Regions from separate parts of the Arthrobacter sp. fls2-241-R2A-172 genome, predicted to be linked through region 4. Evidence: riboswitches for the same ligand, from Rfam matches in the RefSeq annotation. Region 4 holds a riboswitch; each other region holds the start of a gene.
The links. A riboswitch is a leader RNA that binds a small molecule or an ion and turns the genes downstream of it on or off. The one in region 4 is predicted to bind cyclic di-AMP.

Region 1 (7,820 bases), on a different contig from region 4:
CCAGGAATCCGAAGCCCAGGAATACCCCGGCAAGGATGAGCCACCGCAGTTTCCGGTCCTGGATGGAACGGAGCACGGCATAGCCCGCGGCTGTCATGAGCAGGACCAACAATGCGTCCGGGTTGTTGAAGCGGAACATGAGCGTGGCTACCGGCGTCAGGGCCAGGACCGCGGCAGCCAGGAGGCCAGCGCGGTGCGCCAAGCGGAGGTTGTCCGTGGCAGGGAGCGCTGCCCGGCGGATGGCCAGGTACATGATCCACGCCGTCGCCACCCCCATCAACGCCTGGGGAACCAGGACGCTCCAGGAGCTCAGGCCGAACATTCGGACGGACAGTCCAGTGATCCAGAGTGCCGCCGGAGGTTTGTCCACAGTGATGGAGTTGGCGGCGTCGGACGAGCCGAAAAACCACGCTGTCCAGTCCTGCGAGCCTGCCTGGGCAGCAGCGGAGTAGAACGCGTTGGCCCAGCCGGAAGCTCCAAGGCCCCAGATGTAAAGGACTGCAGTTCCCAAAAGGACTGCCGTGAGTTCGAGGCGGTGCCGGACGGGGCCCCGGTTGCTGCGATGTCCGGCCCGGCTTCCTGGCGCCAGACGGCTGCTTTGTGCCGTGCTCGCCTGTCCTGCTGGTTCGGTCAGCGGTTTGAAGTACGTGGTCATAGTCAGCCCACCAGCTTGTAGACGGTAGTGCTGCCAACGGTTTGGGCCTGGTAGTTTGCAGCTACCCACGCCGCGACCTCGGAGTTGCCACCGCGGCCGCCCATGCCGCCGCCCATGCCGCCGCCGGAGATGAAGTAGCTGATCTGGCCTGTGTCTACCATGTCCTGGAACTGGGCCAGCGTGGGGTAGGGGTCGCCGCCGTTCCAGCCACCAAGGGCGATCACGCTGGTGTTCGTGGCGAGTTCCAGGTCAGCGGCCTGGGTGGCTCCGGAGACAATGGCAGACCACTTGGTGGTGGTGGATTTCAGTAGCGCCGTCAGCTCGGCGTTCGCGGTGCTCCCGCCCGGACCGCCTCCTGCACCACCAAAGTCGCGGCTTCCAGTGTCCAGTCCTGCTCGGGTGTCCAGTCCTGCCCGGGCGCCAAAGCCGCCGCTGGCCGCACCGGCAGGTCCCGACGTCGGAATTGAACCCGAGTGCGGAGTCGCCGCAGTAGCCACGGTCCATGCCCCGGATCCGAGACCGCCGGCGAGCAACGACAACACGACGACGGCGGCAGCAGGCAGCCGCCGGAGGCCACCCTTGAGCCTGGTGCCACCCAGTTGATCCACACGAAGCAGGAGAGCGGCTGCAGCAAGGACACCAAGAACCACCACCACGATACGCAGCCACGGCAGCCACGAGGCATCCCGGCCGAGGAGTACCGCGGACCACAGCGCACTTCCCAGCACCACCACTGCCAGCACGATCCGGGGCATCCACGACGCCCGGCCGCGCCAGAGTTCGACGCATCCGATGCCGACAAGTGCGGCAATAGCCGGTGCCAAGGCCACTGCATAGTACGGGTGGACGATGCCGCTCATGAAGCTGAAGATGCCGGCCGTGACAACCAGCCAGCCGCCCCACATCAGCAGGGCAGCGCGGCTTCGCGACGTGCGGGCTTCGCGGCGGGTAAACCACAGCCCGGCCACCAGCAGGATCAACGCCGCGGGCAGGAGCCATGAGACTTCACCGCCAAAGCTGGTCCCGAACATACGGCCCAGTCCCGCAGCGCCACCAAAGCCACCGCCACCGAAGCCACCGCCCGGCAGACCGCCACCGAAGCCCCCGCCGCCCGGCAGACCGCCGTCCGCACCGGAACCGCCGGGCATGCCGCCGCCGGCGCCGCCCTCACCCGAACCGGTGATGCGCCCCAGCCCGTTGTAGCCGAAGGTGAGTTCCAGGAAGCTGTTTCCCTCCGAGCCGGCCATATAAGGCCTGGCCGACGCCGGAGTCAGCTGGAAGATCGCAATGTAGGTACCCGCCACGGCAACGATGCCCGCGCCCGCAGCAAGGAGGTGCAGGATCCGCTTGCCCAGAGTTGTGGGAGCGGCCCACAGATAGGCCAGTGCCAAACCCGGCACGATCAGGAACCCTTGGAGCATCTTGCTCAGGAAAGCCAGCCCCACCACTGCGCCTGCCGCGGCCAACCATTTCAAGCCGGCCTTCTCAATGGCGCGGGTTGTCAGGTATGCGGCCAACACCAGGCACAACGTCAGCATGGCGTCGGGGTTGTTGAAGCGGAACATCAGGGCAGCAACGGGGGTCAGCGCCAAAGCGCCACCGGCGAGGAGCCCTGCCGCGGGACCGGACACGCGCTTGACCGTCAGGTACAGAAGCCCGACGGCGGCGACCCCCATGAGAGCCTCCGGAACCAGCATGCTGGTAGGGGAGAAGCCGAAGATCCTGCCAACCAAGGCCGGAATCCAGAGGGATGCCGGCGGCTTGTCCACCGTGATCGCATTGCCGGCATCGAGGGAGCCGAAAAAGAGTGCCGTCCAGTCCTTGGTGCCTGCTTGGATAGCTGCGGCGTAGAAAGAGTTGGCGTATCCGGTGGCGGCAAGGTTCCAGAGATAGAGGAACGCGGTCCCCACCAGAAGCCCGGCGGCGGACGGTCGTACCCAGCGTGGTTGCTGTCCGAAAACGAGGCGCTGCAGGCGGGTTGGTGTTTCCGGGGACTTCACAGGTTCGTCAACGGCATGGCTTGGCTGAAGGGCGGTGATCATTTCGCTGGCACCTCTGTGGTCTTGTCGGAACCCTCGGTTTGAGGGGCTGGTGTGGCGGGTCGGCGGAACACCCACAGGCGGAACAACAGGAAGCGGGCCACGGTCGCGGCGAGGTTCGCGCCAACTACCGTTGCCACCTCAAGCCAGCGGTCCGGCGTCGTGGTTCCGTGCACCAGGGCCAGCGCGCCCGAGGTGAGTGCCAGGCCGATGCAGAAAACAATCAAGCCTTCAAAGTGGTGGCGGGCGTGGCTGCCGCCCTGGATGCCGAACGTGAAGCGCCGGTTGGCGGCTGTGTTGGCGACGGCCGTCACGATCAGGGCCAGGAAGTTGGCGAGCTGCGGGTCCATGAATCCCCGGCACAGCAGGAAGATCAGCAGGTAGGCCACTGTGGACGCCGCGCCGATCACCGCAAAGCGCACCAGTTGCCCGAACAGGCTGGCTCGTGGGGTCGATTCCGATGTTCGCGACGACGCCGGCAATGGGCCGCGGGCCAAGGCCGCGCGCAGTTCGGGGACAGGGATGCGCCCGGTGACGAGGTCGCGCGTCAGGCGCGCCATTCCGCGGAGGTCGGCCAGGGCGGTTCGTACGACGTCGACACTTGAGTTCGGATCGTCCGTCCAGTCGACGGGGACTTCATGGACGCGGAGGCCGCAGCGCTCGGCCAGGACCAGGAGTTCGGTGTCGAAGAACCAGGCGTTGTCCAGGGTGTGGGGGAGGATCCTGTGGGCGACGTCTGCCCGGATGGCCTTGAAACCGCATTGGGCATCCGAGAACCGGGCGCCCATGAGCGTATGCAGGAGGACGTTGTAGCTGCGGGAGACGAACTCGCGCTTGGGCCCGCGGACAACACGGGAGTTGCGGGAGAGCCGCGTCCCGATGGCAAGGTCCGAATGGCCGGAAATCAGGGGAGCCAGCAGCGGGGCCAGGGCAGCCAGGTCCGTGGAGAGGTCCACGTCCATGTAGGCGAGCACCGGGGACGGGGAGGCGAGCCAGACCTGCCGGAGGGCGTTGCCCCGGCCTTTCTCCTCGAAGCGCATGACGCCGATTTCGGGGAGCTCGCGGGCCAGGCGCTCGGCGATCTTCAAGGTGTTGTCCGTGCTCGCATTGTCCGCGACCGTGATGCGGAACGTATGCGGGAACGTCTCCACCAAGTGCCCGTGCAAGCGGCGCAGGCATTCCTCGAGGTCGGTCTCTTCGTTGTGGACGGGAATGGTGACGTCCAGGACAGGGACCGTGGTCCGTGTGTCCACGGGAAAGCGCCGCGGCTGCCGGTAAGGCAAGGCAGGAGCGGCGAAGGTCCCCGAATGGGCGGGGTTCGGCAGCGCACTGGTGGCGGGATCTATGAGCGTCATGCATTCACAGTGAGGCCGCCGATTGTGAGTGCTTTAGGCGGAAGCTGTGACGCGACTGTGTAAGTCTCCCGTTCCGGGAACGCGAAAAGCCGCCCCCGGAACGGGAGCGGCTTTTCGGGAAAGCTCTTGGCTTAGTACCAGTTGTTGGCCAAGTGGAAGGCCAGGGCGGCCGACGGGGATCCGTAGCGTTCCTTGATGTAGTTCAGGCCCCACTTGATCTGGGTCTGGTAGTTGGTCTGCCAGTCCGCACCGGCAGAAGCCATCTTGCCGGCCGGAAGCGACTGGACAATACCGTACGCACCGCTGGAAGCGTTGGTGGCAGTGGTCCGCCATCCTGATTCCTTCTCCCACAGCGTGTTCAGGGCGGTCATTTCGCCCGCGCCCCAGCCGTAGCTGCCAAGGATGCTGGCGGCGTAGGCCTTCGCACCGGCGGGATCGTCCACTGCCTTCGGGGCGGCAGCAGCGGCTGCAGCCTGGGCAGCGGCGGCGGCAGCAGCGTCGGCGGCCTGCTCGGCGGCAGCGTCAGCAGCGGCCTTGTCGGCAGCAGCCTTCTCGGCAGCGGCTTGATCGGCAGCTGCCTTGTCGGCGGCAGCCTGCACGGCAGCGGCCTGATCAGCGGCGAGCTTGTCGGCTGCGGCCTTGTCGGCGGCGGCCTTGTCTGCAGCAGCCCGGTCGGCTGCACCCTTGGCAGCTGCGGCGTCCATCGAAGCGGAAACTTCAGCGGACTTGTTGGTGCTGACCTGTGCAGCGGCCTGGGTGCCGGCTACACGGCTTGCCTCGGGGAGGTTCAAGGCTGCGTTGGCGGCGGTACCGAGCGATGCAACGCCCAGTGCAGCGGCGATGACGCCCGCTACAACAGGCATGCGCTTGCCGGACTTGCCCTCACGGGCGGCCTTTTTGAGGACGGTCTGCGACTTGGTCAACTGGGTGTCGTTCTGGTCGCGGTGACGCGCGGAAGGGCGCGTCTGATCGTTAAATTCAGACATTTGTGATTACCTCTCAGCGCCTGCGGAGTTAGCTGTCGGGTTCGGATGAGGTCATCCGGCCGCGCATCACGCTGCGGCTTTACCCCAAGGGCCGGCAAAATGCCTGGGCCCGGAGACTCTGGGTCCCCCGTCTCTGCCTCGGTGAAAGATCGGACTCCGGGAAGTGGCAGAGCTCGGCGCATCCCGGATGTGGGCCGGTTAGGGGCAACCCACCCTTTCGACGGTACAGGAGGTTTCCGCAGAAGTCACATTTAGGTAACAGAGATCACGAAGTCGGTGAGTCGTCTTGCCGGATTCTTTGCAGGCGTTCGGTAGTGGCGGTAGGCAGCCGCAGGGCGAACTCGGTGCGCCCCGGCCTGGACGTCACTTCGACGCTTCCGCCGTGCGCTTGAACGATGGATTCCACTATCGACAAGCCCAACCCCGAGGTCCCTTCCGAGCCCGATCTCGCCGCGTCGGCACGGGCAAAACGGGAGAAGATGCGGCTCTGGAATTCCTGCGGTATGCCAGGACCGTTGTCGGTCACGGTCACCACTGCGCTGCCATCCGCGGAGAGCATGACTCCAGTGACCACCGTTGTTCCCGGGTCGGTGTGTTTGCGGGCATTCGAGAGCAGGTTCGCCAGCACCTGGTGCAATTGCGTGGCATCGCCGCGTACGGTGACGGGCTCCCCGGGGAGCTGCAGTTGCCAGATGTGGTCCGGCGCCATGACTTTTTCGTCACTCACGGTCTCGACCACCAACTGGGTCAGGTCCACGTCCGTGACCTTCAACGGCTGGCCCTCGTCCAACCTCGCCAGCAACAGCAGGTCCTCCACCAGCGTAGTCATGCGTTCGGACTGGCTTTGTACCCGGGCCAAGGACTTCCTGCCGTCGTCCGTAAAGGTCTCGGTCATCCGAAGCAGCTCGGTGTAGCCACGGATGGCGGTCAGCGGCGTCCGGAGCTCGTGCGAGGCATCGGCAACGAACTGCCTCACTTTGGTCTCGCTCTCCTGACGGGCCTCCAACGCGCTGGAGACGTTGTTCAGCATCTGGTTCAGGGCGTGGCCCACGCTCCCCACTTCGGTCCCGGGATGGGAGGCCGACGGCGGGACGCGCACCGCAAGTGCCACTTCACCGGCGTCGAGAGGCAGCCGTGAAACCTTGGTGGCGACATCGGAAAGCTGCTCCAGGGGCCGCATGGTGCGACGGATGATCACGGTCCCCACAAGGCCGATCACCACCAGGCCGCCCAGTGACACCAGAACCATGGTCCAGACCAGCGAAGCCTCTGCGGTCTGCTTGTCCGCGAGCGGCAGGCCAGTGACGATCACGTCGCCGTAATTGGTCTTCACGGCCATAAGCCGGTAATCGCCGTTGGACAGCGAACGGTCAACCGGGCCGTCACCTGTCGGCAGCGCGAGCAGGACCTGCTCATCGTCGGCGGACAAGGAGACGCGATTGCCCCGCGCGTCGATCAACCCGGAGCTGCGCACCGTTGAGCCGTCGATACGGGCGCTCAGCGTGCCGGCCGCCTGACCGCGGGCCTCCAGCGGGTCCGGGCGTCCTGTCGGGGAGTTTGGAAAGCTCGACGGCGGTCTGCCGAATAGGTCCGCGCGGAGCGAGGCCTGCTCCAGCTGCCTGTCGAGCTGCTTGTTGAAGACCATATCCATCGAGGCGTAGCTGACCACCCCGACTGCGCCGCAAATGGCCACCAGCAAAGCCATCGCCACCAGGACCAGGCGAGTGCGCAAATGCCAGGTGGAGGGATTGAGCCAATTGCGCTGCTGGCTTCTGGCAACCCCGGAGAGTGCGCTCAAGGCTTAGTCCGCAGGTTTGATGACATAGCCGGCTCCGCGAACGGTATGGATCATTGGAGGGTGTTTCGCTTCGATCTTCTTGCGGAGATAGGAAATGTAGAGCTCCACGATGTTGGCTTGGCCGCCGAAGTCGTAGTCCCACACCCGGTCAAGGATTTGTGCTTTGCTGACCACCCGTTTCGGGTTCTCCATGAGATAGCGCAGGAGTTCGAACTGGGTTGCCGTCAGGGCAATGTCCTCCCCGGCGCGGGTGACCTCCCGGGTGTCCACGTTCAGGATCAGATCACCCACAACGAGCTCAGCGGTGTCCATCGCAGCGACACCTGAGCGCTGGACCAGCCGGTGCAGGCGAAGCAGCACTTCTTCCATGCTGAAGGGTTTGGTGACGTAGTCGTCTCCTCCGGCCGCGAGGCCCACGATGCGATCCTGCACGGCATCCTTTGCTGTCAGGAACAGGGCAGGAACCTCCGGGGCGAAGGCCCGTATCCGGTTAAGGACTTCCACGCCGTCAAAACCGGGGAGCATCACGTCAAGCACCAGGACGTCGGGGCGGAATTCCTTGGCGAGCTTTACGGCTTGGGGTCCATCAGCGGCCACGCCCACCGACCAGCCGGCCATGCGAAGGCCCATGCTCATGAGCTCGGCAAGGCTTGGCTCGTCATCTACCACCAGGGCGCGGATGGGTGAGCCATCGGGGTGGGTGAGCTGGGGGAGGTTGTTGGTCATGGAGTGCGGGGATGCCATGTGACAACTCTCCATTCTGCTGGTTTGCCCGGGCTGAGCCGCTCCTGTGAGGACCCTGTGAAGTCAACACTAGCGAGGTGGGAGCTCCGGGGCACGGCAATCCACAGGTCACAGGATCAACTACTCCTCAACACAGCTTCCGCACAGCCGGCGGACTGACGCTGGGGCGTAATCGGACAACAACAGACAAGAAAGAGCATCATGAGCGAGCAGAAATTCCCCGAGAACCAGCAATTCCCCCAA
Region 2 (7,820 bases), on a different contig from region 4:
AGCAGCGGGACGCACCACCGCATGCGCAGCTACTCCGGCGACGGCGAGGACCTCATTGACGTCCACTTCGACGCCTTCCAGCTCGAATGCCTGCAGCAAAGTGCGGCACCATTCCTCGAGCGTCTCTTCCTGGCTCTTCACGTCGGCCTCCAAGTCGTAGTCAATGCCCAACGCCGTGGCGTCATCCCAGGTATCCACATCATCCGTGGCACCGGCGGGGACGGCGACATCCAGCAGGTTCAGCCTAGCAAGCAGCCGGAACACCGAAGAGTCCGTTAAGCCGGAACCGCCCTTGGCTTCCGCCACTTTCCGTTCCAGGGCCGCCGTGCTGTAAACACCCAGCAGCGGCTGCTTACGACCGTCTGCAGACACCGCCATGGCACCGTCCACGTCCGGATGGTTCCTGAGCGCGTTCCGGAGGGCATCGACTCCTCGGGCAGCGTGGGGCATGTCGCACGCCAAAACCAGCGTCCACGGACACGGCAGGGCCCGGGCCCTCAGCGCCGCCAGCCCGGCAGCGATCGCCGCAGCAGGGCCCGCAAACGGCGGCTCTTCCCGCGCCCTCAGTATGCCTTCGTACAGGGCCGCGTCGCTGCCCGGAACCTCAGGGCCTACAACCACGACGGCGGCTGCACCGCCCGATGCCTGCAGGGCATGCGAAAGGAGGGTGGCGCCGTCGTACGTTAAGGACGGCTTGGGCACGCCACCGAGGCGGGTGGCCCTGCCACCCGCCAGGACGACGGCGTTGAACTCCATCCGCCCAGATTACCCGGGGCGGGCGGAGTCGTCAGAAATCGATCAGGCAGCGGATTCCGGCAACAGGAACGGGTCCCAGTCCGGCGCAGGTTTCTCGAGTTCCTTGATCTGCCACATGGTTCCCTGGGGCACGCCGGGTTTGAAACGAAGTTTCCAACCCATCTCAGCCAGCGTGTGGTCGCTCTTGGCGTTGTTGCATTTCAAGCACGCCGCAACCAGGTTTTCCCAGGAATCCGCGCCGCCCCTGGATTTGGGGTGGACGTGGTCTATGGTGTGCGCTGTCTTCCCGCAGTAGGCGCAGCGGTGACCGTCGCGGCGAAGGACGCCCCGGCGGCTCACAGCGGTGATCCTGTTGTACTTGGGACGGATGTAGCGGTTGAGGAGGATCACGGATGGTCGTCCGAGAATCTCCTGTGGCCCGACGACAGGCTCGTCGCCTTCGGCCACTACGCTCGCTTTCCCAGTCAGCACAAGGACCAGCGCCCGGCGGAATGTTATTACCGCCAGCGGTTCATATCCAGCATTCAGAACGAGTGTGCGCATGCACGTACCTCTTCACGGCCGCACCCGTCAGGGGCACGAGGGCCGGCTGCCCTCTGCATGTACGGGCTGTGGATCGACAAGATAAGGGTAAGCACTTATATGCCGTATCAACGAATTTTTCTGTCGTTTCCCGTGCGGTGTCGGCAAATGTTCATGCGTGGTTAAAGCGGAACACCCCGTCGGCCGAAGCCTGCGGGGTGTTCCAAAAGGTACGTTATTAGCCGTTGACGCGGATGAAAACCGGGCCGGAGCCGACGTTGACGCTGAACAATGCCGTGGTGGATCCGTTCCATCCACCGTGCACTGCCATGCCGTTTCCGACGTAGACAGCGATGTGGGCCTGCCCGGCCAAACCGCCGTTGGCGTAGTAGGCGAGGTCGCCCGGCTGGGCTTCTGCAGCACTGACGGTACGGCCCAAGGAGAGGTACCCGGCCGGCCAGTCATGGAAGTGGATGCCCACGGCTGCCAGGGAGTTGGTCACCAGCATGGTGCAGTCCTGGGTCACGCCGAGCTGGGCGTAAGCTGCGGCGGCGATAGCTGCACCGAGGCCGCTGGAAGCTGCCGGAGCCTTGGCAGACGTAGCCGAGCTGTTGACGGCAAGCGTCGCGTTGCCGGTGGAAGCAGCCGTGTTGGCGCCCTCCGTGGCCTTGGCTTCTGCCTTGGCGGGGGCCTTCTTCTCCACGGGAGCCGGAGCTTCAACCGTGGTGACGACGGGCCGTTCGTAGGAAATGGCTACCGTGGAGTCCGCAGCGATGGTCGACTGGACCACTGCCTGGACATCGAGGGTGGACGTCGCGGTGGATTCACGGTCAACGTTGGTTTCGGCGGCGTTGGCCGCGACACCGCTGGTCAGGACCAGACCGGAAGCCGCTGCGATGACGGCGGCCTGGCGGCCCACAGTACCGGCGTTGCCGCCGACAGCCTTGGCGATGATGGCAAGCGAGCTGGTCTTGGGGGCCTCAGCGCGATGCCGTGCAACCTTGTTTGCACTGGTCATGATTTTCTCTTTTCGTATCCGCGTGCAGTGGGGTTACACGCGGGTAATGGGCGGCCAGCACTTGGGGGCATGCTGGCCGGCCACGAACCGGATGTTTTCTAGCGAAGGGTGAAGAAGGAAGAGGTGCCCGTGGAGGCTGCCGAGTGCAGGAGAGTGCCCTGGCTCGGGTTCAGTGCGCTGATCATCATGCCGTTGCCGACGTAGATGCCGACGTGGGCTCCGCCGTTCTGCATGACGAGGTCACCGGGCTGGGGGTTGCTGGTGGGCTTCATGGCCGTCCAGGCGTTGACGCGGGGAATGCTGATGCCGGCCTGCGCGTAGACCCACTGGGTGAAGCCGGAGCAGTCCCAGCCGTTGGGGGTGGTGCCGCCCCATACGTAGGGGTGGCCGATACCGGTGTAGGCAATGGCGGCGAGGCCCGAAGCAGCAGCGCTTGCAGCACCGTCCGTAACCTCGGAGGACTTTGCGGTGACTGCTGCTGCGGCGTCCTGGCTACCAGCGGCGCGCTGGGTGACCTGCGATGCACGCTGGACAACCTTGGGGGCTTCCTTGGTGGCCACGACCGGGCTCTCGAAGGCCACGGTGGCGGTTGGCTCTGCGGTGACGACGGCGGTTGCCACCATCTGCTGGGTGCTGGAGGCTTCCGACTTGGAGACGTCCGTATCAGCTGCCGTAGCCGGAAGACCGGCGGTCAGGACAAGGCCCGAAGCTGCTGCCAGGACGACGGCCTGACGGCCAACCGAACCGGCGTTGGACGAAACAGCCTTGGAAAGAGTGTTCAAGGGGTTCGTACGAACCGTTTCAGCGCGGTGGCGCGCAGGGGTAGTGCGTGATGACACGTAGGTAGCCTCTCCCAATGCCTGCGAGGTGAGCTGTCGGATTCGGATGGGAGTCATCCGGCCGCGTTGCTTCAAGGAAGCTTTTGCGACTTAACCCCAAGGCCTTCTATCGAAGACCAAAAGTGGTTCCCCCGCCCCTGCCAGACGATTTATGCGAACGGACCTTGAGTGGTGGCAGAGCTAGGCAATCCACTCAAGTGCATCGGCCCCCTAAAAAGCCGATGCGCTTTGTACGGTACAACAGTTGAACGCGAATGTCACATTCAGGTCACGGGGTGTCGCAAAATGCGAGAGGCGACCATCAACTGGCTTAGAGCCAGCCCATGGGGTCTACAACTTCTCCGTTGACCTGGACCTCGAAGTGGAGGTGGCAGCCGGTGGAAGCGCCCGTGGTGCCGCTCAACGCGACGGTATCGCCACGGGTGACGGTCTGCCCGACCTTGACGTTGAAGGACGACAGGTGGTTATAGGTGGTCTCGAGGCCGTTGCCGTGGTCCACTACCACGCGGTTGCCTCCGCCATACTCGTGCCATCCGGCGAAAGTGACCTTGCCCGTGGCAGCCGCATGCACCGCGGTGCCGCACTGGGCAACGAAGTCCTGGCCGCGGTGGAAGTCTCCCGTGCCGCCCGTGAGGGGGCTGACCCGGTAGCCGAACGGCGAGGCCGTGACCAGGCTGTCCAAGGGGCTGGCAAGCGTGCCTACGGACGAGGCGCGCTGGATGCTGCCGACCGACTGGGCGCTGAGCAATTGCTTCAGCTTGCCGTCGGGGTCAGCTGCGGTTGCGACGGCGGCGCGGCTAAAGTCGATTTTTGCCGATGCGGCCGCGGAAACCTCTGGCTGGCTGCCGCCGGAAACGGCGAGGGCGGACTCGGACTGGCCCGACTCCGACGTTGCCATCACGGGGCTTGTGGCCGGCAGTCCGACAGTCAGCGCCAAGCCGGTGGCAGCGAGGGCTACTCCGGCTTTCTGGCCGACACCACTGGCTGCGGCGAAATCGGCAACCTGGCGCAATGGGCTCTTACGGCGGCGGACTTGGCGCTCAGTGTCACGGGGCCGGACCTCCATTGTTGCGCGGGCTGGCCGCAGCTCAACAGCGGGGCCGGTGGCGCGGCGACGACCCCTGACGTTCTGCGATGTCAAACTCTGTTCCTCTCTGGAAAGCCTGCGAAGTTAGCTGTCGGATTCGGGTCAGAGAGTTCAAAGACCCGGTCCGCACGAAGCGCTCATGGCACACAGGTATCCCAGGAGGGACTTGCGTAAATGGGCACTTCTGCTGCGGACTTCACCCCAAGGCTGCTTCTTTAGACAGCCGCTTGTGGTTCCCCCGCCTCTGCCAGTGGTGGATGGCACACCTGATCCGCTGGCAGAGCTCGGCTCCGGATCAGGTAACGCTTTGGTATCGGCGCTAGTAGATAACTATAGGCGATTAAAGCCTGCAGTAATAAATTCGTTATCAACAGGACGACGCACGCCCTTATCATCAATCCCGGAAAACCGCAGGTCACATTGTCCCGCGGGGCACAAAAGTGAGGTTTGACACGGCATACCCGAGGATGCGGCGCCCCGAAGGGAGGTCAGCCCAGGGAGACGAACACGTGGGCCGCAACTTCCGGTGGAAGCTCAAGCGCTCCCTCGATGCCGGGAACCCGGACAGAAATGTACTCGCCGACGCGTTCCAATGACACCGCTGCCCCGGGACGGATTCCGCCTTCGTCCAGTTGGGTGAGGAGTTCGGGCTCCACCTGGATGGGCTCGGCAAGCCGGCTGACCACCACGCGGGAATCGGCGGCGTAGCCATCCATGGCCTGCAGCAGGTTGATGTCGAGCCGCGGAATGGTCTGCGTCGGCAGGCCGCCCAGGGCTTCGAGTCCTGGAATCGGATTGCCGTAAGGCGACTCGGTGGGGTGTTCAAGGAGTTCGTAGAGCCGGCGTTCAACCCGCTCACTCATCACGTGTTCCCAACGGCACGCTTCGTCATGGACGTACGCCCAGTCGAGGCCAATGACATCGGCAAGGAGCCGCTCCGCGAGACGGTGCTTTCGCATGACCTCGGTGGCGCGCTTGCGGCCCATCTGGGTCAGTTCAAGGTGACGGTCGTTGGATACGATCACCAGGCCATCGCGCTCCATGCGGCCGATGGTTTGTGAAACCGTGGGGCCGGAGTGCCGCAGGCGCTCGGCGATGCGGGCCCTGAGCGCCACAATGTTCTCTTCTTCAAGCTCCAAAATGGTCCGAAGATACATCTCAGTGGTATCGATCAGATCCGTCATCCAGCTCAGCTCTCCTCGAACGCAGTTTCCTTGCGTAATCTCCACCGTACCGCGTCCTTGGCCAGGGCAGCCGGTGTGTACCGCTGGCCCTTGAACGCCGACACCCAGCCTAGCTTATTTGGAATTACTCTGGATAATTCCGGTCGCATCCTGTTGCTTCGCATTCCACGTGGCGGACTATGACGGATGCAGGTTACAGCCCCCGGGCCGAGTCAGGCAGAATTGGGAAGTCGAAGGGGCAGCGGATGCCACCTGCCACGACCCATCTCTAGCCGATACCCATTGGAGCCACACGTGAGCGACAACAGCATCACCATTCCCGCCGATCTGCTGCCCAAGGACGGACGCTTCGGCGCAGGACCGTCCAAGGTCCGCCCGGAACAGATCGAGGCGTTGTCTGCCGCATCGGCCACCATCCTGGGCACCTCCCACCGGCAGGCCCCGGTCAAGAACCTCGTGGGATCGGTACGGGAAGGACTCAGCCAGTTCTTCCGCGCACCCGAGGGATACGAGGTTGTCCTCGGCGTCGGCGGATCAACCGCCTTCTGGGACGTCGCCGCATTCGGCCTGGTGGAGAAGAAAGCACAGCACCTGTCCTTTGGCGAGTTCGGTTCGAAGTTCGCCGCCGCCACCAACAAAGCCCCGTTCCTTGATGCTTCCTCCATCATCAAGTCCGATCCCGGCACCCGCCCCGTGGCGCAACCCGAAGCCGGCGTCGATGTCTACGCGTGGCCCCAGAACGAGACGTCCACGGGTGTGGCAGCTCCCGTCAAGCGGGTCCAGGGCGCCGACGAAGGATCACTGGTCCTGGTGGACGCCACCTCCGCTGCCGGCGGCCTGGACGTCGACGTCTCGGAGTCCGACGTCTACTACTTCGCCCCGCAGAAGAACTTCGCATCAGATGGCGGGCTGTGGCTCGGCCTCTTCTCCCCCGCAGCCCTGGAACGCGCTGCCCGCATCAAGGCATCCGGGCGCTGGATCCCGGATTTCCTGGACCTGCAGACCGCCATCGACAACTCCAAGCTCAACCAGACGTACAACACGCCGTCGTTGTCCACCCTGGTGACCCTGGACGCCCAGGTTCAGTGGTTGAACAGCAACGGCGGCCTGGACTTTGCCAGCAAGCGCACGGCGGACTCCGCCAACCGGATCTACTCCTGGGCCGAAGCCTCCGAGTACGCCACCCCGTTTGTGGCCAAGGCAGAGGACCGCTCCAACGTCATTGCCACCATCGACTTCGACGACTCCATTGACGCGGCCGCGATCGCCAAGGTCCTCCGCGCCAACGGCGTGGTGGACACGGAGCCGTACCGCAAGCTGGGCCGCAACCAGTTGCGTATTGCCACGTTCGTCGCCATTGAGCCGGACGATGTCTCAGCGCTCCTTGCCAGCATCGACTACGTCGTGGGTGAACTGAAGAAGTAACCCTCGGCGGGTAGTCAGCCGGACCCGAGGGTCGGCGTCGTTCGGTCAGCCCGGACGGCGCCGTCGCCGCTTAACGGGCGGTGCCGCCGTCGCCCTCTTCCGTACCCGGAGGGGCAAGCAGCGACTCCACCCGGAAATGTTTCAGGCCACGCGCCCGCCGGTCAAAGCGGAGCCTCAGCTGTTTGGCCCGGATGATCCAGACCAAACCCACGACGGCGGTGCTGATGCCGGCTATTGCGGCTACGCCCACCGCCCAGCGCGGACCGCCGACGTTGGCCACCCAACCCACCAGCGGGGCACCAATGGGTGTCCCGCCCATGAAGATCGCCATGTACAAGGACATCACCCTGCCCCGCATAACGGCCTCCGTGGTCGATTGCACGTATCCGTTGGCACTGGTGATGAGGGTCAGCGCGAACAGGCCACAGGGAACCAGCGCGAGACCGAAAAGGGTTGCGTTGGGCGCCAGGGCAGCGAGCGTGCTGGAGACCCCGAAGCCTCCCGCCGCCAGGAAGATCAGCCTGAGGCGGGGCCGGCCGCGTCGGGCCGCGAGCAATGCCCCGGTTACCGAGCCGATGGCCATGATGGAACTCAAGGCCCCAAAGGCGCCGGCGTCCATGCCGAACTGGGTGCCTACCATCGCGGCGATGAACAGCGGAAAGTTGAGTCCGAAGGTGCCCACGATGAAGATGGCCACCAGGACCACTTGGATATCAGGCCTTCCCCGGACGTACCGCAGGCCTTCGCGGATGCGCCCTTTACCTGGTGCCGCACGTGGTTGTGCCCGCAGTGACGACGCCGGAATCAGTTTGAGCGCCCAGAGCATCGCGGCGAAGGACACCGTGTTGATGAGGAAGACCCATCCCGGCCCCACCACCACAGTCAGGACACCGGACACTGCCGGACCGATCATCCGGGCTACGTTGAAGGATGCGCTGTTCAGTGCCACCGCGTTGGGCAGGTAATCATCGGTGACGAGTTCCGAGACG
Region 3 (7,820 bases), on a different contig from region 4:
ACATCGCCGAGCCCTTGGCCCGTGCCATGAAGGTGCTCCACCAGCCCGGTGCCGGGGAAGTAGCCTCCGAACGCGATGAACCCCAAGTGCAACAGTTGCTGCGCCACACCGGATGCCAGCAGCAACAGCAAAGGCCCATGGACCCAGCGGGCCAGGAGTTGCGCAGCCAGGCAACACAGCGCGGCGAAGCCCAAGACGACGGGGATGGCCGGGGCGCTTCCGCCAGCGGCCATGTGGGCGGCCAGCCCCAACCCAACAGCGAGTAGCCCGGAGACCCAGGCCCACTTGTCCTGCACAGGAATTGCGCTCATCGCCGTCCTTCCTCCTCACAGGCTAAACGGCGGAGTGCGAACGGGAAAGGGCCCGCGAACCTATGCGAGGAGGGTGTTCACCAACCGGGCTGCGACTTTGGCAGTCCGGGAATCGATGTCGAACTCCGGATTCAGCTCTGCGACGTCAAGGTGGAGCAACTTACCGCTGGCCGCAACCTGGCGACAGATCGCACTGATCACCGGCAAGGGCACCCCATACGCGGCGGGTGCGCTTACCCCGGGGGCTACTGAAGCAGGCATCACGTCAAGATCGATCGTCAGGTAGAGGGCGTCCACGCCGGCCAGGAAATCGGCAACAAAGTGCTCCGCGGCTTCCGCCGAGCACTGTTCATCGAGCAGGTACTTCACGCCGAGCCGGTCCGCCGTGTCGAACAGCGTCCGCGTGTTGTTTGGTTCGGAAATTCCGACGACGGCGTACTGCAGTTCGCGTCCCACGGCAGCTTCCGCGCGGGCCATCTGCAGGAACGGGGTGCCCGAGCTCGGCGTGGGGTCATCTCGCAGGTCAAAGTGGGCATCCAGGTTCAGGACGCCCAGCCGCTTGCCTTGGAGCACCTCAGAACCGGCAACGCCCAGGTAGCTGGCGAACGCGGTCTCATGTCCGCCGCCTAGCACCACGGTGAGGTTCCCGGCGTCGAGCAGTACCGAAATAGCGCGGCCGGCGCGCTTTTGGCCCGCTTCCAGTGAGTCGTCCTCCACAACTACGTCACCGGCGTCGAACACGTCCCGGCCCAGATGGAAGGCAAGCGGGCCAAGTGCCGAACGGATCGCGGCAGGGGCCGCTGCCGCACCTGTGCGGCCCTTGTTGCGAAGCACCCCGGCGTCGCTGCAAAAACCAAGCACGACGGTGGGGCGCACGGCTGCTGCGGAGGCTTCGGGCGTGTGCGGGGCAACGGCCTGCCACCAGCGGCGATGCTCGGCGCCGTCGCCGTCGAACCGGCCGGTCCACGGGGTGGGGCTGACATCTACTGTGGGGACGCTTGTTTCCATGGTTAAAGCACACCCCACCTCCGATGCCGAAACCAGCAAAAAGAGGTGGGGTGTGTCTGGGATTGCGGACTGGGCTATTTGACGCCCAGCAGTTCCTCCACTGTTCCGATTCCGAAGAACAGCAGGAACGCGGCGGCTACGGCCCACATGAGCGGGTGTACTTCGCGGGCGCGGCCCTGGAACGTGCGGATCAGGACGAAGGAGATGAACCCCGCACCCAGGCCGTTTGCGATGGAGTACGTGAACGGCATGAGGGCGATGGTCAGGAAGGCGGGAATGCCCACGCCCCAGTCCTGCCAGTCGATCTTGCCCACCTGGGAAACCATCATGAAGCCCACAACAACCAGCGCGGGCGCCACGGCTTCGAAGGGGACGAGGTTGATCAGCGGCGTGAAGAACATGGCCACCAGGAACAACACGCCGGTAACGATCGAGGCGAGACCGGTGCGTGCGCCTTCGCCGATGCCTGCGCCGGACTCAACGAAGATCTGGTTGGAGGAAACAGATGCGCCGCCGCCGACGATCGCGCCGAGGGCATCCACCTGCAGGACCCGGTCAACGTTGGGGATGTTGCCATCCTTGTCAACGGTCCCTGCTTCGTTGGCCAGGCCGACCATGGTGCCCATCGCGTCGAAGAAGATGCTCAAAAGGATCACGAATGCCAGGAGCGCTGCGGCAATAAAGCCGAGGTGTTCAAACGCGCCGAAGGGGTTGGCCTTCCCTATGAGGGACAGGTCCGGTGCACCCCACTTGGTCAGGGTCGGGGCAACAAGGGACCAGCCGCGCGGGTTGATGTTGGTGCCGTCGTTGCTCGGGCCGATGTGGAGCGTGAACTCAAGGATGGCGGCCAAAGCCGTCGATGCCACGATGCCGATCAGGATGGCGCCACGGACCTTGCGGACCACCAGTGCGATGGTCAGGATCAGGCCGAAGGCAAACACCAGGGTGGGCCAGCCGAGCAGTTTCCCGTCGACGCCCAATCCCAGCGGAACGGTTGTGCCAGCGGCGTCAGGGATGCGGCGGACAAACCCTGCATTGACCAGGCCGATCAGGGCGATGAAGAGGCCGATGCCCACCACGATCGCTGTCTTGAGCGCTTCCGGTACGGCTTTGAACACGGCGGTACGGAAACCGGTGAGCACCAGGATCAGCATGGTCAGGCCCGAGAGCACCACAAGGCCCATCATGTCCGGCCATGTCAGGCCCGGGTGCGAGGCGACGGTCACCGCTACGAACGCGTTAACGCCCAGGCCCGTGGCCACGGCGAACGGGTGCTTGGCCCAGGCGCCCATGAGGATGGTCAGGATGCCCGCGACGAATGCCGTGGTGGCCGCGACGGCGGTGAATCCCAGCGACGCTCCGCTGGAATCCTGCCCGGAAAGGATCAGGGGGTTGAGGACCACGATGTAGCTCATGGCGAAGAAGGTTGCGAAGCCGCCTCGGATTTCCCGGGAGTATGTGGAGCCACGCTCGGAAATTTTGAAGTAGCGGTCGATGGCAGAACCTTGTTTAAGCATGAAGGACTCCGGGGATCGAGGGGAGTGTGCCCTCAAATCCTATGCCGTCGGATATGGGCCCCCTGACGATTCGCCTAGTCTGTAAGGAAGCCAACACTAGGAGAAACCGCCCCATGCGCACCATCCGCCCGCTTCTGGCCGCCGTCGTTGCCGCCCTGGCCTTCGCATCCGCTTTGCTGTTTTCCGCGGGCCCGGCCTCCGCGCACGACGTCGCCGAATCCACAGCGCCGGCCAACGGCTCCAGCGTGGCAGCTGTCCCGGCGTCGGTCTCCATCACGTTCAACAACCGGCCGCTGGCCATCGGATCGGGCGTTACGGTCACTGCGGGTGGCGAAAACTGGGCGGATGGGCCCGTCGAAATCATCGACAACCAGGCGGTCCAGAAGATCCGAGAAGGCGCGCCGGCCGGCGAATACACCGTGGTCTGGAGGGTCGTTAGCTCCGACTCGCACCCCATCGAGGGCACCTTCACGTTCAAGGCCGCTGCTGGAAGCACGACGGCGACGAGCGGCACCGCGGGCGCCGCGCCGTCGTCGTCAGCACCTTCCAATACGGTCCCGACGGCGGGAACTGCCGCACCCGGAACGGCCACCAGCACCCCGGCCGCGGACGCATCGCAACCCTTCCCGTGGAGCATCGTGGGACTGGCCGTGGTTGCTATCGGCCTCGTTGTTTATCTCGCCGTTACCGCACGTAAGAAACTTGCAGCCTCGAACGACTCAGATGCGGGCGATTCCGCGGAATAACAGGCTTTTCTACGTAGCTGCGAATATCTCGGATTGGTCACTGCGACACGCCAAAACCCCGGTTCTCGTTACTTAAATGTGACTTCGGCGAGATCATCGCGTACCGTAGTAGCTGTGCCTGTTCCACGTAGCGGGCACTTCCGGCCTGATTGCCTAGCTCTGCCGCAGTCCGGAATCCGTTCGCAGACAAACCTTACGGCAGAGACGGGGAACCCAATTTAGGTCGCTTTCGAGCGTGCCTTGGGGTGAAGTCACGATGCTTCCGCTGAACAGCGGGGGATAGTGGCCGGGTGACTCCCATCCGAATCCGACAGCTAACCTCGCAGGCATCGGGAGAGGCTTTTTCATGTCTTCAAGCATTCTTCGCGGCCGTCGTAAGGCGGACAGCGTACGTCCTAATCCGTTCATCTCCATCTCCAAGGCAGTCGCCAGCAACGCTTCCGGCGCTGGCCGCCAAGCAGCTGTTATCGCAGCGGCTTCGGGCCTTGTCCTGACCGGCTCCATCGCTGCCCACGCAGCCGAGACCCCGGTTCAGCGTGACTCCAGCCCCGCCACGGTCGCCGAGACCGTTTCCGAGGCTCCCACCAAGGTTGTAACCGCCGCAGCTACGGCTACCGTCAACTTCGAGCGCCCTGCTGTTGCTTCCGTAGCAGCTCCGGTCATCGAGAAGCCGGCTCCCGTCGTCGAGGCACCTGTTGCCAAGAAAGCAGCAGTGGCAGCAACTGCACCAGCCGCTCCTGTAGCAAAGGCTGCCGCGTCAGTTGCAGCCGCTCCGGCCGCCGCTGCTCCTGCAGCCGCTGCACCGGCCGTCGGTGGAGTCAACGCCGCCATGGTCGCCTCGGCTTACGCCCAGATCGGCATCATGCAGGACTGCACCGCCATGGTGGAGCGGGCCCTCGGCTCCGCAGGTATCCCCGTTGGTGACCTCGCGCCCATGCAGTTCATGAACTACGGCAAGGTCGTCAGCAGCCCCCAGCCCGGCGACATGATCGTCCAGTCCGGCCACGTTGCAATCTACATCGGCAACGGCCAGGCCATCAGCGGTGGCATCAACGGCAACCAGACGGGTATCCACCCGATCAGCTGGTTGACCGCAACTGGTCCCATCACGTACGTACGCGCAGGCGCATAAGCCTCACGCTTCAGTTCAAAGGCCGGCATCTTCGAAGATTCATTCTTCGAGGGTGCCGGCCTTTGGCGTTAAGAAATGTGCGCAAAAGTTCCAGTGGCGGTGAAGCGGCCGTCCTAGGCGATGGCTACGCCGCTTCCGGCCATGCCGTTGCCTGCCGGTAGGGCCACCCTGGCGGAAATTGCCTGCCCCACAGCTTTGGCCTGCCGAAGGACTTCTTTGGGAGTCGGGGTAATGAGTTCTCCGACGCCTACAAGGTGCATCCCCACGGCACGCATTGCCGCGGCGAAATTCTGGCCGACGGCAATTCCAAGTTCTGCCAGCATCCGGCGCAGCTGGCTCTGGGCGCAGCGCGTCACCACGACGTGGTCGGCCAGCAGGACACCTTGGGCGGTGTGGACCGCCCACTGACGGGGAGTGGATTCGAGGGGGCCGAAAACGATCCTGCCCCGGAGGGTGGCCGATGCGGTGCTTCCGGTGGGGCCGTGCCCTATTTGCTGCGACGGGTCGGAGCCCAGGAAATCCAGGCGAACGGCGCGGGTGGTGCTGCGAACGTCCAATTGATGGTTGGCGGCGTAGTTGCGCAGGTGGCGGAGAATCTCGCTGCGTTCCTGCATGGCGGGATCGGCGATGTCGCAGCGCTGGAGCATTCCAGTGTGGGTCGAAGGCCCGGTGGCTGAGAGCGATCCGAACCCGTCAACGACGATGGAGCCCACCCCGTAGCGGCTAAGCTCGCTGGCAACAGCCAGACCGGAGAGGCCAGCGCCGATGACCACTGTGGTGGTTCGTTCCGTGCCGGAATCAGGCGTGAGTGACACTGCTTGGTTCCTCCTTGACGTGTGTGCCCTGCGGCATCGCGTGGGATCGCGTCCGAGTTCCCCAAGCGGCCGCAAATTAACAGCCGGGGTGTGTCATGAGACACGCTGCCCGGCTATTCGGTGACTCGAACACTACCGAACTTTTTCGGCCATGGGTAGCCTTCCCGGCGTCGTGTTTTTCGTGTCCGCCAGCAGGCCGATCCCGTGTGGTTTGAACTGAGCCCGGACCGTTATGCACATAGCCCGAAGTCGCCTTGATTCGGCACTTCCGACCGAGAATAGTGGGCATTGGAAGGAGAGATTCCAAGATTCTCCTACCCCGGCCATTGACATTTGAAGAGTCAGGGAATCCAGTGCGGAGAACCTCTGGCAGAATAGCCGGAACATCAAGCAGTAGGTGGAGAGGCGGGCCCCATGGACCAGCACGAAGGACACAATGAAGTGCCACGCGATGGCGAGGAATCGGCGGTTGCTCCCGGCGGCATCGTCGTTGGAGTGGACGGATCCGAGCACGGCCAGTGCGCCTTGGTCTGGGCAGCGCGTGAAGCAGAGCGTCGCCAGCTCCCCTTGCATATCGTCACGGCCTACTCGGTCCCCATTTTTGCCGCATCTGGTCTGGACGGAGGCTACGCCACCGTGGACGACTCCGTCATCCGCGAAGGCGCCGATGCAATCGTCAAGCAAGCCATGGACAAGGTTTCTGCCTATTCGATCGACGTGGATGCTTCGGTCGAAAACGGTGATGCCGCAGGTGTCCTCCTCGACCTCTCGGCTGAAGCAGCGCTTCTGGTCTTCGGGAGCCGGGGCCGCGGCGGATTCGTTGGGCGCCTCCTGGGGTCGGTGAGCAGTGCTTTGCCCGCCCATGCCAAGTGCCCCACGGTGACCGTACCGCTGTACTGCGCGGACCGCCTTGGGGAGAGCACCGAGGACAAACACATCAAAGCCGAGCACGCCAAGGCCGGCCCCCGTACCGTCGAGAATGTTGTGGCAGTAGGCGTGGACGGCTCCGAGCAGGCCCGCGTAGCTGTTCTCGAGGCTGCGGAGCAGGCACAGCGCATGGGCGCCAAGCTCCGTGTGATCTGCGCTGTTCCCCAATACAGTGGTTCCCTCGCGTGGGTACCGGCCCCACTTGATCGCGATGCCCTCTTCGCCGACATCAAAGTGCAGTTGGATGCCGGCTTGGCGTGGCTTCAGAGCCATTTCCCGCGACTGACCATAGAGACAGAGCTCCGGGACGGCGCTCCGGTGGATGTCCTGGTCGAAACAAGCCGCGCCGTTGAGCTCGTGGTCCTCGGCACCCGTGGCCGCGGCGGATTCGCCGGGATGCTCCTTGGGTCCACGTCTGATGGAGTCCTCCATCACGCGAAGGGGCCGGTGCTGGTGGTTCCGGACCGGGAAGATCCGCGGCTTGCCGATCGGCCCAATTTCGGGCCAATGCTCGGCGCAGCTTAGCGGCAGGGATCCCCAGCGATGGACAGCCAGCAGCCACTGAACCAGCCGGAGGGCCACCCGGCTGGCCCTCGCAAGGCCGCCCAGGGTTTCATCGTGGACATCGCCAAAATACGGGGGAGCATGCTTTCAGAGGTTGGCGGGAAGGCCGCCAACCTCGGTGAACTGGTTAGCGCGGGACTGCCTGTCCCGCCCGGGTTTTGCCTCACCACCCACGCGTACCGGCGGGCACTCGCTGCCGCTGGCTTGGATACAGTCCTTCGCGAACTCTTTGAGGCGGGGTCCACGGATACTGGCACGTTGAACAGCCTGGCTGCCCGCGCCCGGTCAGTGGTGCTCGACGCCGGTATCCCAGGCGAAGTCGCGGAGGCGGTCCTCGCGGCATACCGGGAGCTCGGCGAGGAGGTGCCCGTGGCCGTCAGGTCGTCTGCAACTGCGGAGGACCTGCCCGGCGCCAGCTTTGCCGGTCAGCAGGACACCTTCCTCAACGTCGTGGGTGCAGAGGCGGTCCTCGATGCCGTAGGCCGCTGTTGGGCGTCCCTCTGGACAGACCGCGCCGTCAGCTACCGGACCACCAACGGGGTTGACCATTCATCTGTGGCCCTCGCGGTGGTCATTCAGGAGATGGTTGCTTCCGCTACGGCAGGTGTCATGTTTACAGCCAATCCGGTCACCGGGAAGCGCCACGAGGCTGTGATAGACGCGTCCCCCGGTTTGGGAGAGGCCGTTGTGTCAGGGGCGGTGAACCCGGACCAGTATGTGGTGGACATCAACAGCCGGACCATCGTAAAACGAAGCCTGGGTGACAGGCTCGTGGAGATCCGGCCGCTGCCCGGTGGCGG
Region 4 (7,820 bases):
CCATCCGCAGCTTCGTCGCCGCGACCACACAGCACAGTTAGGCCACCCAGCACAGCTAGGCGCTGGGGCACGACGCCGGAGCCTGGGTTGGGTGCCCCTTGTTGGCTCCGGCGGGATCACGCTAGGCTGGCCAGGCAAGCGAATAGTAAGTCTGCTTACGAAAGGGTTTGACCATGACCAGCTATGACCCGGAAGACGATCCCCAAACCTTCGGCGTGAGCGGCGCGACCGGACCCTTCGACACCACCGCCGATGCGGACAGCATCCACGAAGATCCGGACATGCGCCAGGACGAGGACGACGATCCCGCGGCCTCTGCCAACCCTGATCCCCTGGACGGCAACGTCACGGGATTGGAGCCAGGCGGAGGGGTACCCCCGGGCGAAACGCCGCCGGCCGAAGGCAGCATGAGCAGCGACCAGGGACACGAAGAGTAATTTCGTCGCTACCCCGCTGTTACGTTGCGGGCCGACAACGTAACAGCGGGCTGGCAACGTTCTACGGCAGGCTCAGGATCTCCCCGAGATCGTAATCGGCAGGCTCCTCCAGTTGCGCGTACGTGCAGCTCTCCGGAGTCCGGTCCGGCCTCCAGCGGCGGAACTGCGTGGTGTGGCGGAACCTGTCGCCCTCCATGTAGTCGTACGCCACTTCGATCACAAGCTCGGGGCGCAGTGGTACAAACGAAAAGTCCTTGCCCCCGCTCCACCTGCTTTGCGCACCAGGCATCCGAGAACCACCGGCAGCCTCGTCCTGCTTGGCCCACTCGCCCCACGGGTGATCAGCGAGATCCACCTGGTAGGGCTCAAGCTCGGCAACCAGTGCTTCCCGCTTGGCCATGGGGAACGATGCCACCACCCCCACGTGGCGCAGCCGACCGGCGTCGTCGTAGAGCCCCAACAACATGGAACCCACCACCTTCGCAGTTTTGTGCCAGCGGAACCCGGCCACCACACAGTCCGCGGTCCGAACATGCTTGGTCTTGAACATCACGCGCTTATTGGGTTGGTAGGTTCCATCCAGCGGCTTGGAGAGAACCCCGTCCAGGCCCGCGCCCTCCAACTGCACGAACCATTCCTTGGCCCGCTCGAGATCCGTTACTGCTGGAGTGACGTAGACAGGCGGTTCGGCCTTGGCAAGAGCGGATTCCAGGATGGCCCGGCGCTCTGAGAACGGCTTGCCCATCAGGTCTTCCTCGCCCAAGGCCAGGATGTCGAACGCGATCATGGAAGCCGGCGTTTTCTCGGCGAGCATCCTGACCCGGCTGTCCGCGGGGTGGATCCGTTGCTGGAGGACCTCGAATTCCAACCTGTTGCCCTCGATCAGGACGATCTCACCGTCGATCACACACTTCTCCGGGAGGTTCTTCCTCAGCGCCTCAACCAGCTCGGGAAAGTAGCGCGTCATGGGCTTCTCGTTGCGGCTGCCCAGGATGACCTCGTCCCCATCCTTGAAAACGATGGTCCGGAAGCCATCCCACTTCGGCTCGTAGTGACCCACATCGGGGATGTCCGGAACTGATTTGGCAAGCATGGGCGAGACGGGCGGCATCACTGGCAGGTCCATAGGAAATGTCTACCCTGCCGTCGGACGCCGAAGCTAGTCTTAGGCGGTGGATATCTTGGCCGTGTTGGGGGCAGTACTCGGAGATCCAGCACCAGCTGCCGGCTCCCGCACCGGCCCCGAAGCGTAGGCGCCCGGAGCCTCCGGTTTAGCCCGACCTACCGTCCGTTACATTAATGTGACTTTACTTTCCGGCTCATGTACCGTCGTAGGGCGACCCGTATCTCCGCTGGGCCGCTTCCGGATTGACGCCGAGCTCTGCCGCAATCCGGGATCCGCCAGACCCGCGGCAGAGGCGGGGGACCCACAGTTCCCGGGCTTGTTTCCAAGCCCTCGGGGTGAAGCCGCTGAGGCGGCCGGACGGCCTCGTCCGAACCCGACAGCTAACCTCGAAGGCGTTGAGAGGCAACCACCATGTCCCCAACCATGGATCAGCCGCGCCGCGCCCTCATCGAACGCGAGCGCACCAAGCCAACCGGACGCCGTCGGGCCGAAGCCAGCGGATCCGCCACAGAACCAGCAACGGCGCCTGAGGCACCAAGCACGACGCCGGAACCCACCGCTGCTGCCAGGCCCACCACGCGCGCGGCCGCCCGTGCAGCGGAGCGGGAAAGGGCAGCCCGGGCTGAAGCCGAACCCGCAGAACCGGCCACCGCCGCGATCCCGGCAGTACGGGCAGCCCAAGCCGCGGCACCGCGGTCGACCACACCGGGCCCTCCCACTGCAGCCATCCCCATCGTCGACGTTGCCAAGCCGGCACCCAAGCCGGACACGCAGCAGTCCACACCATCGGAGCCCGCCACGGCAGCCATCCCCATCGTCGACGTTGCCGGGCCGGCACCTACTCCCGTCCCCGCCAGGACCGGCTTTGGCTCGTCGTCGTCGTTCAACCGCGAACCCCAAGCCGTGCTTCGAAAGGCCGCATCGGTCAAGCAGATGAGCCAGCGTATGGCCGTTGTTGCCGGCGCTGTAGGACTGGTGCTCACGGCGGGAGGCCTCGGCCAGGCCCTTGAGCTGCCGTTCTTCGGCCATGAAACCCCCGCCCAGGATGCGAGCGCCCATGGGGACAGGGAGTCGGGCTCGACTGCGCCCGGGCCTCGGGCTTCCTATTCCACCGCGTCCTCACCATCGGCCTCGTCGGCAGCGCCAACAGCGTCATCCTCATCGGCAGCCGGTCAGCCGGCGACCGTCCCCGAGGCACCTTCTGAAGTGTCGCCGTCGTCGGTTCCGGCCCCGCACGTCTCGCTTGCGGCCCCGGTTTGGGTTCCTTCGGCGGCGCCGTCGGCGGCTAACCCAGCGCCGGGTGCCTCCGCGGCAGTCCCGACGCAGCCTGCCCCGGCCCCCACCGATGTGCCCGCCGATACAGTCACCACGGCACCGTCTCCGGCCCCGACAACCACGCCGACGCCGACCACCACCCCGACGCCCGCGCCGACACCCACGCCGACGTCGCCCGCCACTCCCAAGCCGCGCCCCACCGGGAACCCCACCGCCGGAACGAACCCGCAATCCACTGGGACCGCCCTCGACGCGATCCTGGACGCCGCCAAGAAGGCCGTGAAGTGAGCACCCGGCTACCCCGTACGGCAACGCCGATCGGATGGCATGGCCGGTACTGCACCAGCAGCCGGACCGCCACCTTCAGGCGAAGGATGGGCCGCTGGAGCTGCCAGCGGTTGAGGCGTTCCTAGTCCTCGGATCCCCGAAACAGGGAGCACAGGGCGCCTAGATCCTGGGTCGCCGTGCCCAGCGGTGTGCTTTCAGGGCCGCATGCAGTTCAAGCCGGATCGCGCCGCTCAACGGGTCAGCCCCGATGAGCTGGCGGATCCGGCCCAGCCGGTTGTAGATGCTGCTCCTGTGGAGATGGAGCTTCGCTGCGACGTCCTGGACGGAACCGTCATTGTCGTAGAGCAACTCCAGGACCGGGAGGAGCTCGCCGTTCCTGTCCTGATCCTCCAGCGTCCGGTAGTGGACCGATCCGGTGTCATCCCAGCCACCGGGCGCCAAAAGGCGATCAAAGAGCTGGTAAACCCCTACCGCCCGGCTTTCCACGAGCTCGCCGAGCGGCAGGTCAACCGCGGCAGCCTGGGCCGCTACTTTGGACTGGCGGTAGGCGCTGGAGATCTGCCGGATCACCTGGAATGGTTCACTGATGCCAAGGATGACGCGGTCCACCGTCCTTCCGGCGCGCTTGGCGAGTTCCAGTTGGTAGTGCACCAGCACCTGTGCGTGGTCTGCCCTCCCGCCTGATTCCCGGAACAGGACCACCGAATGCGTCTCGGTTCCGGCACTGAACAAGGCGGCGTTGACACCGATCGTGGACTGCAGCGCCGCCGAGCGGTGGGTGAGGGTTGCTGCGATGGGGTCGACGGCGGACCCGGCACCGTCCGGGTCGAGGATGGTCACCAGCTGCCATGGACCCCGCCCCTGGATTTCCTTCCACCCGGCTACGGCAGCCACCGCGTTGGACTCGCCGTTGCAGGCCGAAAGGAACTCCTGCTCGCGGCGGCGCCGAAACTCTGATTCGGCCGTGTTCGAGTCGAGGAGCAGTCCCGCCAACAGGTCCAGTTCGTCCCGTACGCCGGGCAGTTCGGCGAGTATCGCCGTCGCGCTTTGCTCTTCAACGTCCAACTGCACCCACAGGTAGCCGACCCGGAATCCGCGGACCAGGAGCGGGACGCAGACCCGGCCCAACATCCCGAGTTGGTCGTTGGCGGGAACCACCACCGGGCGTACTGCCGTGGAGATGCCGTGGGACAGCTGCCAGGCGCTGACGTCGGTGGGGACGCGCTTGCTGAGCAGGAAGTTCACGCGGACGCGGTCGGCGTGCGACTGGTTGGAGCTGTAGGCGAGGAGGACGCCGTCGAGGTCTTCCAGTGACAAGCCGCGGCCGAGCTTCAACGCGACGCGTTCTACGATCTGTTCCACGTCCTGCTGCATCTGGAAAGCGTACCAACAGGAGGCGACACCTGACGCTTGAGTGCTCGACAAATGTCGAGTCCATATGAAGAAGATCGTTGAATTTCCGGCCTTTTGCTGACTGGTAGCCCTGGGCTTCCATGTCGCCTGCCTCACAGCCGGATTTATTCTGGAACCACAGCCCGCAACACATTTTCGGCCGAAGAGGCCGCTAACGATGGAGCCCACAAATGATCATCGGCGTCCCCAAAGAAATCAAGAACAACGAATTCCGCGTAGCCATCACGGCCGCAGGTGTCCACGAATTCCGCACGCATGGACACACCGTTCTGGTTGAGCGCGGCGCAGGCCTCGGCTCGGGCATCACCGACGAGGAATACTCGATCGCCGGCGCCGAAATCGTCAACGAAGCCGATGACGTCTGGGGCCGTGCGGACATGGTCATGAAGGTCAAGGAACCCATCGCGGCCGAGTACCACCGCTTCCGCAAGGGCCTGATCCTCTTCACCTACCTGCACCTTGCCGCAGAGCCCGAGCTCACTGCCGAGCTCATCAACTCCGGCGTCACGGCCATCGCCTACGAAACCGTGCAGGAAGGCCGCGCCCTTCCGCTGCTGGCACCGATGTCCGAGGTCGCAGGCCGCCTCTCCGTCGTGGTCGGCGCTTCCTCGCTGATGGCTCCGGCCGGCGGCAAGGGCGTGCTGCTGGGCGGCGTTCCGGGCGTCCGTCCGGCCAAGGTTGTTGTCCTGGGTGCCGGCGTTGCTGGAACCAACGCCGCTGCCATGGCGCTGGGCCTCGGTGCTGATGTCACCATCATGGACATCAACATCAACCGGCTGCGCGAACTCGATGCCCTCTACCAGGGCCGCCTGAAGACCGTTGCCTCCAACGCCTACGAGATCGAGAAGTCAGTTATCGACGCAGATCTCGTGATCGGCTCCGTCCTTATCCCGGGCGCCAAGGCTCCCAAGCTGGTGACCAACGAGCTCGTTGCCCGCATGAAGCCGGGCTCGGTCCTGGTGGACATCGCCGTGGACCAGGGCGGCTGCTTCGAGGACACGCACCCCACCACCCACCAGGAACCGACGTACAAGGTCCACAACTCGATCTTCTACTGCGTTGCCAACATGCCTGGCGCCGTTCCGAACACCTCCACGTACGCACTGACCAACGTCACCCTGCGCTACGCCGTGGCACTGGCCAACCTGGGCGTCAAGGCCGCCTTCGACCGCGACCCCGCCCTGGCTGCCGGCCTCAACATCGCCGCCGGCCACGTGGCACACCACTCCGTTTCCGAGGCGCACAACCTGCCCCTCGTCAACGACTGGCACAGCCTGGTTTCCGCCTAACGGGCAAAACCACAACCGCCCGACGGCGGGGTGCGGCTTCCACACGAAGCCGCACCCCGCCGTCGTGGTTTAAGCCGCGCCGACATGGCAGAAAATGCCAATGTTCCTGACGAACATTGGCATTTTCTGTCACTTCGAGGGGATGGCGGGCGGTGAGGGTTCCAGGCGGATGGGAACGGGTACCGGGAGGTCCGATGGACGAAGCTTTCCCGGGTCGATGGTGGGAGGAACCACGGCCGGAGGCGTCACGGGTACTGCCGGGGGTGTGGGAATGACTCCGTTGCCGGGCTCGCCCCGCGAGGGAACCTTGGGTGCTTTTGTTGCTGCGCTCCCGCCGGGTTGCGCCTGGGAACCGCGTTCATGGGCGCTTGGCTCCGGCAAAACGGGCGCCTGGCCGGGTTGGCTCTGCACAGGAGTGGGCCTGACGTCCCCGGAAGGCGACTCAGTGGTCGAACCCGCCGGGCCACCCTGTTTCGGAGCGGATCCCGCGCCGGGCGCCAGCTGTGAAACCACCGAACCGATGGCTGCCCCAAGATGCTGGAAGGCGCCCGGGATGCCACCCTCGGACGCGGCCGCAGCCGTAGCACCGCCAGCCAGGGAGACAACAACGGCCAGGCCGGCAATGGCAGCGCGGCGCTTCTTCCGTCTCCGCGCGGCAAGTTCGTCGTGTGCGGCAAGTTCGTCGTGTGCGGCAGGTTCGTCGTGTGCGGCAGGTTGGTCGCGCACCGCGGGGGCCGGGACCATCAGCGCCCGGACGGCTTCAGACGGCAGAGGCGCCGTGGCCGCCAGTGAGCGGAGTTCGAGCAGTTCGGCGCGGACCCCGGCATCGCCCTCCAACCCGGAACCGGCCAACAGGTGGTCGATCGCTTCCGCGTCGTGCCGCCCGCGGGGCGGAAAATGTTCGCTCATGATGTGCCGTTCGTTTGTTGTGCCCGTTTCTTCAGTGCGCCCAATGCCCTGCGCTGCAACTGCTTCACCGCTCCTTGCGACTTGCCCATGATGGCCGCTGTCTCCTCAACGGAAAGATCGGCAACGACCCTCAGCGCCAGCACTTCCCGGTAGTCGTCCGCGAGGCCCTCCAGGAGGTCCGAGACCCCCAGGCCAGCGTCCCGCCCAAACGCCTGGTCCTCAGCCGAGGGGGCGCGCCGGCCATCCAGGTCCTGTTCGTAGGGCGTGGAAGCGGGTGTTCGTGCACGTTTGCGGTAGAAGTCCACCATGCGGGCGTGGGCAATGGAGAACAGCAGGGATTTTGCCCCTTGCAGCCCGCCTTGCAGTGTTTCGAGTTGCGGATGGAGGGCCAGGAAGACGTCCTGCGTGACGGCTTCGGGGTCGTCCACGCCCCGGGCACGGAGGTAGCCGAAGACCGGCCCCGCGTAGCTGTTGTAGGCAGCCGTGAAGAGCAGCGCGGGGTCGTCCTGATCCGCCTGCACATATTCATCAGCCAAAGGGTCAAGCACCCGTGGACGCCTCCATCCCACGTTACGTAGCGGGGCTCCTTGTCCTAAGCCAAGGAGCCCCGCCTTTAAACCGTAGCCCCTGCCCGCTTAGCGGACAGAATCGAGGGAAGCTCCTGGAACGGCCGGAACGTGGCTGGGAACCTGCACCGGGACTGCGGGAGCAGCCGGGGTGGCGGGGACCGCGGGGACACCAGGAACAGCCGGAACCGCGGGGACGGCAGGGACCGCGGGCGTTGCCGGCAGTCCGGACGTGGCGGCAGCATCGACGTCGGCGTTTGCCTTCGCGGAGCCGTCCACCTTCAGACCGGCAGCCTTACCGGCGTCGACGACGGCATGGCAGTGCGCCTCAACCTTTGCCTCGCCGCCGGCGGCAATCGCCAGGGACTTGAAGCCCAGGACCGTGGCGTCGGACTTCAGTCCGCCATTGAGGAATGACGTGCAGAGGCCGAAGGCCTCCGGTGAGGTGGCGAGGGCGCGCTGGGCTGTGGCCTTCGCGTCGGATACAGCGTCGGCGGCCTTTGCCTGACCCGCGTCA

Region 1: linked by a shared signal. The riboswitch ahead of QRM57_RS02320 (aggregation-promoting factor C-terminal-like domain-containing protein) and the one ahead of QRM57_RS11570 (hypothetical protein) in region 4 are both predicted to bind cyclic di-AMP.
Region 2: linked by a shared signal. The riboswitch ahead of QRM57_RS06140 (C40 family peptidase) and the one ahead of QRM57_RS11570 (hypothetical protein) in region 4 are both predicted to bind cyclic di-AMP.
Region 3: linked by a shared signal. The riboswitch ahead of QRM57_RS00605 (NlpC/P60 family protein) and the one ahead of QRM57_RS11570 (hypothetical protein) in region 4 are both predicted to bind cyclic di-AMP.

The regions. Positions count from the first base shown of each region.
Region 1 is NZ_JARVTB010000001.1:485,865-493,684, forward strand. Features, by position in the region: gene QRM57_RS02305 (ArnT family glycosyltransferase) at 1-655, opposite strand, end outside; gene QRM57_RS02310 (glycosyltransferase family 39 protein) at 658-2,697, opposite strand; gene QRM57_RS02315 (glycosyltransferase) at 2,694-4,049, opposite strand; gene QRM57_RS02320 (aggregation-promoting factor C-terminal-like domain-containing protein) at 4,181-5,035, opposite strand; cyclic di-AMP (ydaO/yuaA leader) riboswitch at 5,041-5,200, opposite strand; gene QRM57_RS02325 (sensor histidine kinase) at 5,301-6,833, opposite strand; gene QRM57_RS02330 (response regulator transcription factor) at 6,837-7,577, opposite strand; gene QRM57_RS02335 (hypothetical protein) at 7,779-7,820, shown strand, end outside.
Region 2 is NZ_JARVTB010000003.1:119,695-127,514, reverse strand. Features, by position in the region: gene QRM57_RS06155 (NTP transferase domain-containing protein) at 1-756, opposite strand, end outside; gene QRM57_RS06150 (HNH endonuclease) at 799-1,299, opposite strand; gene QRM57_RS06145 (NlpC/P60 family protein) at 1,517-2,296, opposite strand; gene QRM57_RS06140 (C40 family peptidase) at 2,395-3,135, opposite strand; cyclic di-AMP (ydaO/yuaA leader) riboswitch at 3,140-3,301, opposite strand; gene QRM57_RS06135 (M23 family metallopeptidase) at 3,446-4,276, opposite strand; cyclic di-AMP (ydaO/yuaA leader) riboswitch at 4,281-4,495, opposite strand; gene QRM57_RS06130 (iron-dependent transcriptional repressor DtxR) at 4,711-5,406, opposite strand; gene serC (phosphoserine transaminase) at 5,701-6,831, shown strand; gene QRM57_RS06120 (MFS transporter) at 6,902-7,820, opposite strand, start outside.
Region 3 is NZ_JARVTB010000001.1:113,017-120,836, forward strand. Features, by position in the region: gene QRM57_RS00585 (hypothetical protein) at 1-311, opposite strand, end outside; gene hutG (formimidoylglutamase) at 372-1,319, opposite strand; gene QRM57_RS00595 (NCS2 family permease) at 1,394-2,836, opposite strand; gene QRM57_RS00600 (copper resistance CopC family protein) at 2,950-3,582, shown strand; cyclic di-AMP (ydaO/yuaA leader) riboswitch at 3,757-3,925, shown strand; gene QRM57_RS00605 (NlpC/P60 family protein) at 3,929-4,714, shown strand; gene QRM57_RS00610 (NAD(P)/FAD-dependent oxidoreductase) at 4,828-5,529, opposite strand; gene QRM57_RS00615 (universal stress protein) at 5,944-6,981, shown strand; gene QRM57_RS00620 (PEP/pyruvate-binding domain-containing protein) at 7,000-7,820, shown strand, end outside.
Region 4 is NZ_JARVTB010000005.1:98,445-106,264, forward strand. Features, by position in the region: gene QRM57_RS11555 (alpha/beta fold hydrolase) at 1-41, shown strand, start outside; gene QRM57_RS11560 (DUF6480 family protein) at 174-437, shown strand; gene QRM57_RS11565 (ATP-dependent DNA ligase) at 499-1,563, opposite strand; cyclic di-AMP (ydaO/yuaA leader) riboswitch at 1,827-1,972, shown strand; gene QRM57_RS11570 (hypothetical protein) at 1,975-3,126, shown strand; gene QRM57_RS11575 (PucR family transcriptional regulator) at 3,286-4,500, opposite strand; gene ald (alanine dehydrogenase) at 4,710-5,828, shown strand; gene QRM57_RS11585 (hypothetical protein) at 5,958-6,737, opposite strand; gene QRM57_RS11590 (RNA polymerase sigma factor) at 6,734-7,285, opposite strand; gene QRM57_RS11595 (hypothetical protein) at 7,373-7,820, opposite strand, start outside.